Regions from separate parts of the Sphingomonas sp. NPDC092440 genome, predicted to be linked through region 1. Evidence: riboswitches for the same ligand, from Rfam matches in the RefSeq annotation. Region 1 holds a riboswitch; the other holds the start of a gene.
What was found. Region 1 has a riboswitch for cobalamin ahead of ACIQCS_RS10505 (TonB-dependent receptor domain-containing protein). Riboswitches for the same ligand answer to the same signal wherever they lie in the genome.
Positions count from the first base shown of each region.

Region 1 (7,632 bases):
GCACCACGACACGCGCGCCCGGCAGGGGCGAGCCGTTCTCGTCATGCACGCGACCGGACAGGATGCCCGCATTCGCCTGCGCCCGGCCGGGTGCCGCGGCATCCTGGGCCAGCGCGGACGGGACGATGCCGGCACAAGCGATCGTCATGGCGGATGCGGCGAGCGCGAAGGAACTGCGGCGACGACGAATGGCGTTCATGATGACCCCCGAAATTCTGGTGAACGGAATAACGGGGAGCGGACCGCCGTTATCGGGCCGGCGGCTAGGAATGGCGTGTGACGGACCGGTTACAATAGCGCGCCGGGCATCCAACCTTGGGGCAATTTTATCTTCGTGGCCGATGGGCGCCGCGCGGGACCGGCCGGGCGAAAGGCCGTCCGAAAACTGTAATGTTGTGGCGGCAGAGCCGATGGATGCGCTTGCTTCTGATCGAAGACGATATCGCCATCGCGGACTATATCGGCGCCTGCCTGTCCGGTGCCGGGCACGAGGTGCGCCATGTGCCGGAGGGGCAGGCCGGGCTGGTGGAGGCCAAGAACGGGCATTTCGACCTGCTGATCGTCGATCGCGTCCTGCCCGATGGCGACGGGGTGTTCATTGTCGACGGCTTGCGGAAATCGGGCTTCACCAATCCGGTGCTGATGCTGACGGCGCTCGGCTCCATCGAGGATCGGGTGGAAGGGCTCCGGCATGGCGCGGACGACTATCTGGTGAAGCCGTTCGCGCAGGCGGAGCTGCTGGCCCGCATCGATGCGCTGTTCCGCCGGTCGAAGGGCGCGTTTCAGGACGTCTATGAACATGCATCGATCACGATCAACCGCCGGCGCCGCGAAGCGTGGCGCGCCGGCCAGCGGATCCTGCTGCAGCCGCGCGAATTCGAGCTGCTGGAGCAGCTCGTCCTGCATGAAGGGAGATATGTCTCCAAGGCGATGATGCTGGAGAATGTATGGAATTTCCATTTCCATCCGGACACCAACATCGTCGAAACCCATATGAGCCGGCTGCGCCAGAAGCTCAACACCGGCTTCGCGACGGACGCGATCCAGACGGCGCGCCGCGTCGGCTACAGGCTGCGGGATGATTGCTAGGCGCGTGCGCGGAACCCGGCTGATCACGCTGCTCTTCGTCGTCGGGCTGATCGTGTCCGCGGCGCTGCTGGGGGGCATCGCCTATGTCGTCGGGCATGACGCGATCCGGGGCCAGATCGATGCGCGGATCGAGGCCGAAATGGGCAGCCTGCGCCATCTTCTGAGACAGGGCGGCAACCCGGCCCTGCTCGAGGCGCTCGACAAGATCGACGAGCGCGGCGGCGGCTTCGACTATGTCCTGGTGAACGCCGAAGGCCGTCGCCTGTCGGGCGAACGCCGCTATCCCCTGCTTGCCCCCGGCTGGCAGGATACCGTGTTTCACGACGATGCCGGCGCCGGAATTCCCGTCCGCGCGCTCACTGCCCATCTGGGCGACGGGCTGCGCCTGACGGTTGCCGCGGACACGGCGCCCGCGACCGCGTTGCTGCGCACGACGATCCTCCTCTTCGCGCTGGCGTCGCTGGTGCTGATCGCCCTGGCGATCGGGTGCGGCCTGCTGTTCGAGCGGGCGATCCGCCGCCGGCTCGATCGGATGAACCAGACGGCGGTTGCGATCATCGCCGGCCATCTCCATTCCCGCATCACGCCCAGCGGATATGGCGACGAATTCGATCGGCTGGCCGATACGTTCAACTCGATGTTCGGCCGTATCGAGGCATTGATCGGCAACCTCCGCCAGGTCTCGAGCGACGTCGCGCATGAGCTCCGCACTCCGATCACGCATCTGCAGAACCGGCTGGAACGGGCGCTCGAGGAGATACCGGAGGGCACGCCGGGGCTGGAAACCGTCGACGCCGCGATCGAGGACAGCGAACGCATCCTGTCGCTGTTCTCGGCGCTGCTGCGGATCTCGGAAGTCGAATCCGGCACGGTGCGCCGGTATTTCAGGACTTTCGACCTCAGCGAACAGTCCGCGATGGTCGTCGAAAGCTATTCCGCGGTGGCGGAAGACAAGGGCTGTCAGCTGCTGTCGGATATCGAGCCGGGGATTCTCGTCGAGGGAGACCTGGAGCTTCTCTCGCAGGCGATGATCAACCTGATCGAGAATGCCGTCAACCACAACGGACCGGGCACGACGGTGACTCTCGCGGTCGCGCGGCGCGCGGATCGGGTGTCGCTGTCGGTAAGCGACGATGGCCGGGGCATTCCCGAGGCCGATTTTCCGCTGGCGCTGCGCCGTTTCGGGCGCCTGGGGGCGAGGCGGAATTCCACGCGCCACGGGCTTGGCCTGCCGCTCGTCCAGGCGATCGCCCGCCTGCATCAGGGCGAGCTCGAGCTCGGGGATGCAGGGCCGGGATTGCGCGCGACGATAAGAATCCGGGGCGCGGGACCGGCCTAGGTTGAGGACTTATATTCTTCCTTCGTCACCCCGGCCTTGAGCCGGGGTCCCGCTATCTCGCCAGCACAGGAAGAAGCGGGATCCCGGCTCAAGGCCGGGATGACGGGGTTTGCTGGTTGAGACGAGGTTTGCTGATTGGGGCGTGCCCCTGGATTGGGGACTCATATTCCTGCTTCGTCACCCCGGCCTTGCGCCGGGGGGCCCGCCATCTCGACAGCGCGGGAAGCAGCGAGATCCCGGCGGAAGCCGTGCGGCGCCTGATCGGCGGCAGCGGGCAGATCATCGGCACGGCCGGCCAAGCCGCGCGACCGATCTTGGCGCGGCCGGCCATTTGCCCTATGCGCCGCGCCGTGGGGCGGCTCCGCCCTCCACGACATGATCGCGCCGGTGCCCCGAAAGGGGCTTAAACGGGAATGCGGTGCGGACGGGTCTTCCGTCCAATTCCGCGGCTGTCCCTGCAACTGTAAGCGGCGAGCGCGATGCACTTGCCCCCCGATCCGAGGGGGCGGCCACTGGATCACCGATCCGGGAAGGCCGTGCATCGCGCCCTGACCCGCGAGCCAGGAGACCTGCCGGCGCAACGGTCGCTCTTGCCCTGGTCCAGGGGATGGCCAAGGCACGGTATCTCTCCGTCTGAGCGACGACCAAGCGGCCGGGGCCGCTTCGGTGCCGTGCGACGGGCAAGTGCCCGCCCGTCGCCCGCATCGGCCGTTCGCGGCAGGCCCCGCCCTCGTTGCACGGGCGCAGGGGGGATTACCCATGTTGAAGACCAGTTTCGTCTCGCTGATCGCGATCGCCGCCGCCATGCCGGCGCATGCGCAGAACACCGACCAGGCGGCCGACCCGCAGGACGCGATCATCGTCACCGCCTCGCGCTCGGGCGAGGGCGTCGAGCTCAGGAACCTGCCCGCCTCGGCCACGGTGATCGACGCGGAAGCGCTCGACCAGCGCCAGACGCGCATCGTCTCCGACGTGCTGCGGGACGTGCCCGGCGTCGCGGTCAGCCGCATCGGCGCGATCGGCGGCCAGACCCAGCTGCGCATCCGCGGCAGCGAGGCCAATCACGTCCTCGTCCTGATCGACGGGATCGAGGCGGCAGACCCCTATTATGGCGAATATGATCTCGGCACGCTGATCGCCGATCCGGCCGCCCGGATCGAAGTGCTGCGCGGCCAGCAATCGTCGCTCTACGGATCGGACGCGATCGGCGGCGTGGTCAACTATATCACGCTCTCGGGCCGCGAGGCGCCGGGATACAGCGCCCGCGCCGAGGGCGGCTCGTTCGGCACCTTCAGCGGCGCGGCGCGCGCGGCCGGCGCCTCGGGCACGCTGGACTATGCGGTCTCGGGCAGCTGGTATCGCACCAGGGGCTATCCGACGGCGCGGGGCGGCACGCGCGACATCGGCTCGGACAGCGTCGGCGCCAGCGCCAAGCTGGGCTGGACGCCCGTGGCGAACCTGAAGGTCACCGGCGTGCTGCGCTACAGCAATACCGATGCGGAGACCAACAACAGCGAGAGCAATCCCGCCAGCCCGCGCTTCGGCTACACGGTCGACAGCCCCGGCGTGCGCTTCACCAACGAAGCGTTCTACGGCCTGCTCAGCGCCGAGCTGACCGCGCTCGACGGCCGCTGGACCAACACGCTTTCGGGCCAGTTCGCCGACACCACCCGCACCGGCTACAGGCCGGGCGGAGTCGATTATGGCGACAAGGGCCAGCGCTACAAGGGATCGTTCGTCTCGAGCTTCCGCTTCGGCACCGATGCGATCACCCACCGCCTGACCGCCGCGCTCGACTGGGAACGCGAGCAGTTCCGCAACACGACCCCGTCGACAGGCTCGCCCTTCGACGCGTTCCGCGGCCGGCGCAGCACCGACAATCTCGGCCTGGTCGGCCAATATGAGCTGACCGCGGGCGCTTTCACCGGCGGCGCCTCGGTGCGGCACGACGACAACAACCGCTTCGCGAACGCGACCACCTGGCGCGTCCAGGCCGGCTATCGCCTGCCCACCGACACGCGCGTCCATGCCGCCTATGGCACCGGCGTGAAGAACCCCGGCTATTACGAGCTCTTCGGCTTCTCCAGCGGCACCTATATCGGCAATCCGAACCTCAGGCCCGAAAAGTCCAAGGGCTGGGAAGCGGGCATCGAGCAGAGCTTCTGGGACGGCAAGGCGACGATCGGCGCGACCTATTTCGATTCCAGGCTGAACGACGAGATCTACATCACCTATCCGGCGCCGAGCTACACCGCGACGCCCGGCAATCGCACCACCGATTCCAAGCAGCACGGCGTCGAGGTGACCGCCAGCCTGCGCCCGATCCGCCAGCTCCGCATCGACGCGGCCTATACCCATCTGAAGGCGACCGAGGCCGGCGTCACCGAGGTTCGCCGCCCCGGCGACATGGCCAGCGTCAATGCCACGCTGTTCAGCAGGGACGAGCGTTTCTCGACCACGCTGACGGTGCGCTACAACGGCCGCATGGACGACCTGGCCTATATCGATCCCAGCTATGTGCCGGTGCGCGTCTCGCTCAAGCCGTTCACGCTGGTGAACCTCAATGCCCAGTACCGGCTGAGCGACCGCTTCTCGGTGTTCGGGCGCGTCGAGAACCTGTTCGACGTGAAATATGAGGAAGTGTTCAGCTTCGCGACGCCGGGCGCGGCCGCCTATGGCGGCGTGCGGGTCGCCTTCTGAAACGCAAGGGGGAAGCGGCCGTGAAGCAGCGTACCGACGAAGAACACAATGCGAAGATGAAGAAGGTCCAGGCCGCCCAGGCCAAGAAGATCGCCACCAAGACGGTGGAGAAGGGCCTGGTCATCGTCCATACCGGGCCGGGCAAGGGCAAGACCTCCGCCGCGCTCGGCATGGCGGTGCGCGCGATCGGGCACGGCATGAAGGTGGGCATGGTCCAGTTCGTGAAGGGCGCGATGGCCACCGGCGAGAAGGCGGTGTTCGACCGCTTCCCCGAGCTGATCGAGTTCAAGCCGATGGGCGAGGGCTTCACCTGGGACACGCAGGACCGCGCGCGCGACATCGCCGTCGCGCGCGAAGCCTGGGAAGAAGTGAAGCGGATGATCGCCGATCCGGACTATGCGATGGTGATCGCCGACGAGCTCAACATCGTGCTGCGCTACGACTATCTGCCGACCGACGAAGTGCTCGCGGCGCTGGCCGCCAAGCCGGCGATGAAGCACGTGATCGTCACCGGCCGCAACGCGCCCCAGGCGCTGATCGACGCCGCCGACCTCGTCACCGAGATGGCCCAGGTGAAGCACCCCTTCCGCGAGCAGAACGTCAAGGCGCAGGCGGGGATCGAGTTCTGATGGCATCGGCCAAGCTCCTGGCCCTGCCGCTGCTCGCCCTGGGCGGCGCGGCGCTATGGGCCGGCGCCCCGGCATCGGCCCCGCCCGCGGGCAAGCCGAAGCGGATCGTCTCGATCAACCTGTGCGCCGACCAGCTCGTTCTGGCGCTCGCCGATCGCGGCCAGATCGCGGGGGTCACTCGCAACGCCACCGATGCCGAGATGTCGGGCGAGGCGGCGAAGGCGCGCGGGCTGCCGGTGCTGAAGAATTCGGCCGAGCAGATCCTCGCGATCGATCCCGACCTGATCATCGGCATGCCCGCCAGCCGCAGCGCGCCGATGCGCGCGCTGAAGGGGCATCAATACAATCTGCTCGATCTCGAAACCGCCAACACGGTCGACGAGATCTACGCCTCGATCCGCCAGACCGCGATGGCGGTCGGCCATCCCGAGCGCGGCGAGGCGCTGGTCGCGCGCATGGCGGCGCAGCTCGCCGGGATCGGCCGGCCGGGCGGCGGCAGGGTCGCGGCCTATTACCAGCGCCGCGGCTTCATGACCGGCACCGGCACGCTGATCGACGATCTGATGCGGCGCATGGGGCTGGTGAACCTGGCCGCGAAGCTCGGCAAGCCGCCGCTCTCGCAGCTGAGCATCGAGGAGATGGTGGCGGCCCGGCCCGATTACCTGATCGTCGAGAGCGCGACCGACAAGGTCGCCGACCAGGGCACCGAGATGCTCCACCACCCGGCGCTGGCGGGCATCCCCCGGATCAGCATCCCTCAGGCCTGGACGGTCTGCGGCAGCCCCGCCTATGTCGATGCCGCGCGGGGAATGGCGCGGCAGCTGGCCCGTTTTCAGGATCGGACCCGAGCCCGATGACACTCTCCCGCCCCTTGTTGATCGCCGGGCTGCTGGCCCTGACGCTGGCCGCCGCGATCGGATCGCTCCTGTTCGGGCCGGTCCATCTGTCGCTCGCCCGGATGTTCGCCGCCTTTGCCGGCCATGGCGACCGGATCGCCACCACCATCCTGCTCGAGCTGCGCCTGCCGCGCATGCTGCTGGGCCTGGGCGTGGGCGCGATGCTCGGCCTGGCCGGTGCCGCGCTGCAGGGCTATCTGCGCAACCCGCTCGCCGAGCCATCGGTGCTGGGCACTTCCAATGCCGCGTCGCTCGGCGCGGTCGCCGCGCTCTATTTCGGGCTGGCCGAGCTGCATCCGGTGGTGCTGCCGGCGCTGGCGGTGCTGGGCGCCCTGCTCTCGCTGGCCGGCCTGTCGGCGCTGGCCGGGCGCTCGGAGAGTCCGCTCACCCTGATCCTTGCCGGCATCGCGATCGCCACTTTGGCCACGGCCGGAGTCAGCCTCGCGCTCAACCTCTCGCCCAATCCCTTCGCGGCGATGGAGATCATGACCTGGCTGCTCGGCAGCCTGGAGAACCGCTCCTTCGCGCATGTCTGGATCGCCTATCCCTGCATCGCGATCGGCGCGGCGCTGCTGCTGTGGGACGGGCGCTCGCTCGATGCGCTGACCCTGGGCGAGGACGGCGCGCAGGCGCTCGGCGTCGATTTGCGGCGCACCCGCATCCGGCTGCTGCTCGGCACCGCGATCGGCGTGGGCGGCGCGGTGGCCGTGTCGGGCGCGATCGGCTTTGTCGGCCTGATCGTGCCGCACCTGATCCGTCCGCTCACCGATCGCAGCCCCTCGGCGATCCTGATCCCCTCGGCGATCGGCGGCGCGGCGCTGCTGACCTTGGCCGATCTCGCGGTGCGGCTGATCGACACGCGGAACGAACTGAAGCTCGGCGTCGTCACGGCCTTTCTCGGCGTGCCGGTCTTCCTGATCCACCTGATGCGGGAGCGCCGGCTATGGTGAGCATAAGCCTCGAGAATGTCGCCGTCGCG
Region 1 covers NZ_JBIVQA010000005.1:179,929-187,560, reverse strand. Annotated here, with positions in the region: gene ACIQCS_RS10520 (TonB-dependent receptor) at 1-199, opposite strand, end outside; gene ACIQCS_RS10515 (response regulator transcription factor) at 415-1,089, shown strand; gene ACIQCS_RS10510 (ATP-binding protein) at 1,079-2,428, shown strand; cobalamin riboswitch at 2,797-3,020, shown strand; gene ACIQCS_RS10505 (TonB-dependent receptor domain-containing protein) at 3,188-5,128, shown strand; gene cobO (cob(I)yrinic acid a,c-diamide adenosyltransferase) at 5,149-5,757, shown strand; gene ACIQCS_RS10495 (ABC transporter substrate-binding protein) at 5,757-6,614, shown strand; gene ACIQCS_RS10490 (iron ABC transporter permease) at 6,611-7,603, shown strand; gene ACIQCS_RS10485 (ABC transporter ATP-binding protein) at 7,597-7,632, shown strand, end outside.

Region 2 (7,632 bases), on a different contig from region 1:
GACGGCGGTGCAGGCGATCTCGTCCACGCCCTTCGCCTTGATCTCCTCGGCCTTCTCCACGAAGCCCGGCAGGTGCTTGGCCGAGCAGGTGGGAGTGAAGGCGCCCGGCACCGAGAAGAGCGCGACCTTGCGGCCGGCGAAGAAATCGTCCGAGCCGATCTGCTCGGGGCCGCCCTCGGTCACCTTGACGAAATTGACGCTGGGGATGCGGTCGCCAACCTGGATGGTCATTCTACTCTCCTCGGGAATGATTGAGTCGCCTGCCCCAATCGGCTCCCCGGCCATGATTTTCAAGCGTGGCGGAGCCGAAACGGTGCGGCTACGTTGATCGGCCATGGACTCGACGCGCTTCCTCACCGGCCAGTTTCTCCTCGCGATGCCCGGCATCGGCGATCCCCGCTTCGAGCGCGCGGTGATCGCGGTGTGCGCGCACGATGTGGAGGGCGCGCTCGGCATCGGCATCGGCGACACGATCGAGGGGCTGACCCTGCACGACCTGCTCGAGCAGTTCGAGATCGCGCCCGGCGTCGCGCCCGACACGCCGGTGCATTTCGGCGGACCGGTGGAGCCGCGCCGCGGCTTCGTGCTCCACTCGCCCGACTGGGGCGGGCAGGACACGATCGACGTGGGCGGCCGCTGGTCGCTCTCGGGCACGATCGACGTGTTGCGTGCGATCGCGGAAGGGACGGGGCCGTCCCGGTGGCTGGTCGCGCTGGGCTATGCCGGCTGGGGCGAGGGGCAGCTCGACAGCGAGATGGCGCGCCATGGCTGGTTCAACACCGTCGGCACGCCCGACCTGATCTACGATATCGATGCCGAGGATCGCTGGACGGTGGCCTTTGCCGGGGCGGGCATCGATCCGCGGCTGCTGGCGAACAGCGCGGGTACCGCCTGAGGCGCGGGATCGAGGCGGCATGGGCGCGCGGTCCGAGCGGTTACCGCCCCGTGCCGCGCTCAGTGCTTCGCGTCGGGGTCCGGCTCGTCGTCGCCACGGACATAGACCTTGCCTTCCAGCATCTTGATGCGGATCAGCGTGTCCTGGTGCGGCGTGGTGCAGAAGCTGGAGGTGCCGCTGATCTCGGTCTTCTCGCGAGTCTCGCGATGCCGGAGCACGAAGCGGACGGGCATGCTGCAGGTGTCGGCACTGCCCGTCTTGAAACGCAGCGTCGCCTTGCTCGGCCAGAGGGGTTCGGCGAACTGGTTGTGGCTCCAGCGCGGGTTCTGCCCGGGCTTGGCGGCGTCGAGGTAGAAGCCGACCACGTCATAGCCGCTGGTATCGTTGACGATCAGCACGCAGCCGAGGCTCCAGCAATTGTCCCGGACCTGTTTGCTGGCGCCCCGCATGATCATCATCATCGCCTGGGCATTCTCGAAGGACATGCCGCGCGGTGGCACCACGCCGACGCTGTTCACGTCCTGGGAGGCCCCTCCTTCCTGCGCGGACGCCGGGCGAGCAAGGGCAATCGCAAGCAACGATGCGGACGCGATGAGGCGGAACATGGGATGGCTCGCACTACGGTTTGGACGCGAAGCGCCCTATGCCTTGTCCCGGGAGATTCGTCACTCGCCAAATTGCGCCGAAGCGGTGGCGACCATCACGAATTCGGCCGAAGCCGCGCGCCGCCGCCGGGCGCTGAGCAGATCCTCCGCCCACAGCTCCACCCGCACGCGCCGCGACCGGTTGCCGCGCATGATGATGCGGGCGGCCAGCTCGACCATTTCGCCCTCATGGATCGGCGTCGTGAAGTCGACGCGGTCCGAGGCGGCCATCACCATCACTTTCCGCGTGTCGCGCGTGGAGGCGATGAAGGCGGCCTTGCCGAGCATGCGCAGCGCATCGCCGCCGAACAGCGTGCCGTAATGGTTGGTCTGGGGCGGGAACACCATGTCGGCCATCACCAGCACGCCCTCCGGTTCGGCTTCGGAGCCTGTCGGGGATGGGGCGAGGGGCGGCAGGGGGGCTGCCGCTCCCTCGCGCGCCACCAGTGTGAAGCGGCCGCGCGTGCACAGCCGCCGCTCCCCGCTGAGCAGCGCCTCGGCGAGCAGCTCGACTTCGACGTCGAGCGAGCGGGTGCCGGTGCGGACCACCCGGCCCGTCGCCTCGATCAGTTCGCCCTTCAGCGCGGGGGCGGCGAAGTCGATCCGTTCCGAGGCGGCGGTGACGAAGGGCGCCCGGCCATGGCGCGAGGCGGCGAGGAACGCCACCTTGTCCATGTGCGCGAGCGCGACTCCGCCGAACAGCGTGCCATGGTGGTTGGTGTCGCCCGGGAACACCATGTCGATGAGGCGGACGACACCCGCCATCAGGCCGGCTCCGCCACGCGGACGCGCAAGGTCCGCGCCGCCGCGACCATCGCGTCGATCGCCGGCCGCACTTCCTCCCATTTGCGGGTCTTCAGCCCGCAATCGGGATTCACCCAGAGCTGCTCGGGCGCCAGATGCGCCTGGGCAAGCCGCATGAGCTGGACGATCTCGTCGACCGAGGGTACGCGCGGCGCGTGGATGTCGTAGACGCCCGGCCCGATCGCGCTCGGATAACGATAGGCGGCGAAGCCCTCGAGCAGCTCCATCTGCGAGCGGGCCGTCTCGATGGAGATCACGTCGGTATCCATCGCGCCGATCGCCGGCAGGATATCGTTGAACTCCGAATAGCACATGTGCGTGTGGATCTGCGTCGCATCGCCCACGCCCGCGGCCGTGAGCCGGAAACAATCCACTGCCCAGTCGAGATAGGCCTGCCAGTCGCGCTTGCGCAGCGGCAGGCCCTCGCGCAGCGCCGCCTCGTCGATCTGGATCGCCTTGCAGCCGGCCTTTTCGAGATCCACCACCTCGTCGCGGATCGCCAGCGCGATCTGGGCGCAGGAGGCCGAGCGCGGCTGATCGTCGCGCACGAAGCTCCAGTTGAGGATCGTGACGGGGCCGGTGAGCATGCCCTTCATCGGCCTGTCCGTGAGCGACTGGGCGTAGCGCCACCATGCCACCGTCATCGGCCTGGGGCGCGAGACATCGCCATAGAGGATCGGCGGGCGCACGCAGCGCGAGCCATAGGACTGGACCCAGCCGTTCACCGTGAAGGCGAAGCCGGCGAGCTGCTCGCCGAAATACTGGACCATGTCGTTGCGCTCGAACTCGCCGTGCACCAGCATGTCGAGGCCCGCTTCCTCCTGCCAGCGGACGGTGCGCTCGGTCTCCTCGCGCAGGAACTGTTCGTACGCGGCATCGCCGAGGTTGCCGCGGTTATGCTCGGCACGGGCATGGCGCACCTCGGCGGTCTGCGGGAAGGAGCCGATCGTGGTCGTGGGGAAGGGCGGCAGTGCCAGCACCGCCGCCTGCGCCGCGGCGCGGGCCGCATAGGGCGACTGGCGGCTGCGCATCGCTTCGCTGACCGATGCGGCGCGGGCTGCGACCAGCGGATCGTGGATGCGCGGCGAGACCGTGCGCGCCGCCGCGGCCCGGCCGGAAGCGGCCAGCTTTTCCGCCACCCAGTCGCGGCCGCCGTTCAGCGCGTCCTTCAGCGTCACCAGCTCGTCGATCTTCTGCACCGCGAAGGCGAGCCATTGCTTGATCTCGTCGTCGAGCTTCGGCTCGAGCGCGAGGTCGACGGGCACGTGGAGCAGCGAGCAGGACGGGGCGAGCACGATATCGCGCATGGCGGCGATCGGCTCGATCCGGTCGAGCAGCGCCTCGAGGTCGGCGCGCCAGATGTTGCGGCCGTCGATCACGCCGAGCGAGAGCAGCAGGCCCTTGGGCGCGGCGACAAGGATCCGATCGAGCTGGTCCGGCGCCCGCACTAGATCCAGGTGCAGGCCGGCGACGGGCAGGTTCACCGCGAGGGTGAGATTGTCCTCCAGCCCGCCGAAATAGGTGGCGAGCATGATCTTCAGGCCCAGGCGCGGCAGCTTGGCATAGGCGCGGGTTACCGCCGCGCGCTGGCGCTCATCCAGGTCGAGCGCCAGGATCGGTTCGTCGATCTGCACCCACTCGGCGCCGGCATGGGCGAGCTGGGTGAGCACCGCCGAATAGAGGCCGAGCACATCGTCCAGGAAGGCGAAGGGATCCACGTCGCGCCCCTTGGCAAGGCTGAGCCAGGTGACGGGGCCGAGCAGCACCGGCCGCGTCTCGTAGCCGAGCGCCTTGGCCTCGCGATATTCGTCGACGATCTTGGAGGAGGAGAGGGCGAGCTTCTGTCCCGCGGCCAGCTCGGGGACCATATAGTGGTAGTTGGTGTCGAACCACTTGGTCATTTCCTGGGCGGTATGGCCATGGCCGTGCGCGCAGCCCGCGTCGTCACCCGTGGTGCCGCGCGCCATCGCGAAATAGGTGCCCAGATCGGCGGTGCCGGCGGCAACGCCGTAGCGCTCGGGAACGGCGCCCAGCATCAGGCTGGTGTCGAGCACGTGATCGTAGAAGGAGAAGTCGTTGCTCGGCAGCCAGTCGGCGCCGAGTGCGGCCTGGCGGGCCCAGGCCGCGGCGCGCAGGCCGGCGGCGGCTTCGAGGAGCTCCGCCTCGGTGGATTTGCCGCTCCAGAATTTCTCGAGCGCGAATTTGAGCTCGCGCCGCGGGCCGATCCGCGGAAAGCCGAGCGTGGCAACAGTGACGGTCATGGTCTTCATACCCCGATGAAGGACGGGGGAGACCGGCTTGGACACAGGCAGGCCCGGACGGTCGCCCGTCCGCGGCATGCAAGCGGCCAGACCGGGCACCCCGCCGGTGGACGTTATCGCGTCAAAGGCAGGTCTCCTGGCTTGCGGGTCAGCGCGGACGATCCGTCTTCCCAGGGCGGTAAGGCCCCAGTGACTTGGGTGGATCGCCGCTCGCCGCTTACAGTTGCGGGGGCAGCGCCGGACTTGCACCGGCTTCCCGTCTTAGCTTCCGGGCAGGCCGGAAGAACCTCGACACCCCAAGCATCCGCTTGTCCGCGGCCGCCGTCAAGGGTCATATAAAGATATCTTTATATTTGGAATTGCACCTGCCCGGCGAAGCGGCTAGGGCGCCCGCATCGCGGCCGGCGATTCCCGGCGCGCAATCGATTCACATCTGGAGACAGCTCGTGGCTACCGTGCTCGACAAGGATTACGTCGTTAAGGACATCACTCTGGCGGATTTCGGCCGCGCCGAGATCAATATCGCCGAGACGGAGATGCCCGGCCTGATGGCGCTGCGTTCGGAGTTCGGCGCGTCGCAGCCGCTCAAGGGCGCGCGCATCACCGGCTCGCTCCACATGACGATCCAGACCGCCGTGCTGATCGAGACGCTGACCGCGCTCGGCGCGCAGGTCCGCTGGGCGACCTGCAACATCTTCTCGACGCAGGACCATGCCGCCGCCGCCATCGCCGCCTCGGGCGTGCCGGTGTTCGCGGTGAAGGGCGAGAGCTTGGCCGAATATTGGGACTATGTCGGCTCGATCTTCGACTGGGGCGACGAGACCTGCAACATGATCCTCGACGATGGCGGCGACGCGACCATGTTCGCGCTGTGGGGCGCCAAGCTCGAGGCCGGCCAGTCGTTCGGCGAGCCGGAGAATGACGAGGAAGTCGAGATGCAGCGCGCGGTGAAGGAATTCATCAAGCGCAAGCCGGGCTACCTCACCGAGACGGTGAAGAACATCAAGGGCGTCTCGGAAGAGACCACCACCGGCGTGCACCGCCTCTATCACATCGCCAAGAAGGGCGAGCTGCCCTTCCCGGCGATCAACGTCAACGACAGCGTCACCAAGTCGAAGTTCGACAACCTCTATGGCTGCAAGGAATCGCTGGTCGACGCGATCCGCCGCGGCACGGACGTGATGCTGGCCGGCAAGGTTGCGACCGTCGCGGGCTTCGGCGACGTCGGCAAGGGTTCGGCCGCGTCGCTGCGCAACGGCGGGGCGCGCGTGCTCGTCACCGAGATCGACCCGATCTGCGCGCTGCAGGCGGCGATGGAAGGCTATGAAGTCGTCACGATGGAAGAGGCGGTCACCCGCTCGGACATCTTCGTGACCGCCACCGGCAATGCCGATGTGATCACCGCCGAGCACATGGCCGGCATGAAGAACATGGCGATCGTCTGCAACATCGGCCATTTCGACAGCGAGATCCAGATTTCGGGCCTGTCGAACTACAAGTGGACTGAAGTGAAGCCGCAGGTCGACCTGGTCGAGTTCCCGGACGGCAAGCAGATCATCATCCTGTCGAAGGGCCGCCTGGTGAACCTGGGCAACGCCACCGGCCACCCGTCGTTCGTGATGTCGTCGTCGTTCACCAACCAGACGCTGGCGCAGATCGAGCTGTGGACCAAGTCGGACACGTACAAGAACGACGTGTACGTCCTGCCGAAGCACCTCGACGAGAAGGTCGCCGAGCTGCACCTCGAGAAGCTGGGCGTGAAGCTCACCAAGCTCTCGAAGAAGCAGGCCGATTATATCGGCGTGCCGGTGGAAGGGCCGTTCAAGCCGGATCACTATCGCTACTGATCCTATCGCGGGCGCTACTGATCCTATCGCGGGATCGTGCGAGAACGAGAATGGGCCGCGCTCCCTGGGGGAGCGCGGCCCTCTTCGTTAAGGTCTTCGTTACTGTAACATTGTTGTAATTATGCAACGCACTGAGAGAAAGCGTTGTGGACCCGCAACTAACCCACCGTTTCCTACGTCCTGATCCTGCTTCGGACAAAAGCTAGCAACAATCGATTCCGAGGACGGGACAGTCTTTTTCTAAAGGGATGTAGCATGCGTCGTTTTCTCTCCCCCCAGCACGACCGCTTGTCATTGACCGCGTCTGCCGCGGTTCTTGCTCTTGCTCTGATGGCCACCCCGGCGGCCGCGCAGACTTCCGACCAGACCCAGGCGCAGGACGCCCCGGCTGCCCAGGACGATCAGCCCGCCGCTGCCGAGGGCACGATCGTCGTGACCGGCTCGCGCATCGCGCGCCCCGAGTTCGACACCGTGCAGCCGACCCAGGTGGTCGGCGCCGCCCAGATCGAGTCGCGCGGCTACACCAATGTCGGCCAGGCGCTGCGTGAAATTCCGTCCTTCGGCCCGCCGGGCAACAGCGCGGTCGGCGCGCAGTCGTCGTTCGGCCCGGCGCAGACCTTTGTCGACTTCTTCGGCCTCGGCACGCAGCGCACGCTCGTGCTGGTCAACGGCCGCCGCTTCGTCTCGTCGAACACGGCGAGCATCTTCGGCCCGGTCTCGCCGGGCAGCCAGGTCGACCTCAACAACATCCCGACCACGCTGGTCCAGCGCATCGAGACCGTCGCCATCGGCGGCGCGCCGATCTACGGCTCGGATGCGATCGCGGGCACCGTGAACGTCATCCTCAAGAAGGATTATGAGGGCCTGGAGATCGGCGGCCAGTACGGCATCTCGCAGGAAGGCGATGCCCCCGAGGCGCGCATCAACATCCTGGCCGGCAAGAACTTCGCCGGCGGCCGCGGCAACATCGTGATCGCGGGCGAGTACAACAAGACCACCGGCTTCACCTCGGCCGACCGGGCGATCACCGCGGCGGGCAACTTCTTCGGCACGCCGCCGGCTTCGCTGGGTTCGCCCTTCCAGCGCGTGCTCTATCCGTCGCAGCGCTACACCGCCTTCACTTCGGGCGGCGTGCCGTTCAGCGACGACGATTTCCTCGCCTCGCGCTCGGGCATTCGCGA
Region 2 covers NZ_JBIVQA010000003.1:310,389-318,020, forward strand. Annotated here, with positions in the region: gene ACIQCS_RS06925 (peroxiredoxin) at 1-231, opposite strand, end outside; gene ACIQCS_RS06930 (YqgE/AlgH family protein) at 335-895, shown strand; gene ACIQCS_RS06935 (hypothetical protein) at 955-1,413, opposite strand; gene ACIQCS_RS06940 (hotdog domain-containing protein) at 1,561-2,304, opposite strand; gene metE (5-methyltetrahydropteroyltriglutamate--homocysteine S-methyltransferase) at 2,304-4,604, opposite strand; cobalamin riboswitch at 4,713-4,910, opposite strand; gene ahcY (adenosylhomocysteinase) at 5,051-6,451, shown strand; gene ACIQCS_RS06955 (TonB-dependent receptor plug domain-containing protein) at 6,782-7,632, shown strand, end outside.
Region 2: another riboswitch for cobalamin. It lies ahead of metE (5-methyltetrahydropteroyltriglutamate--homocysteine S-methyltransferase); the one in region 1 lies ahead of ACIQCS_RS10505 (TonB-dependent receptor domain-containing protein).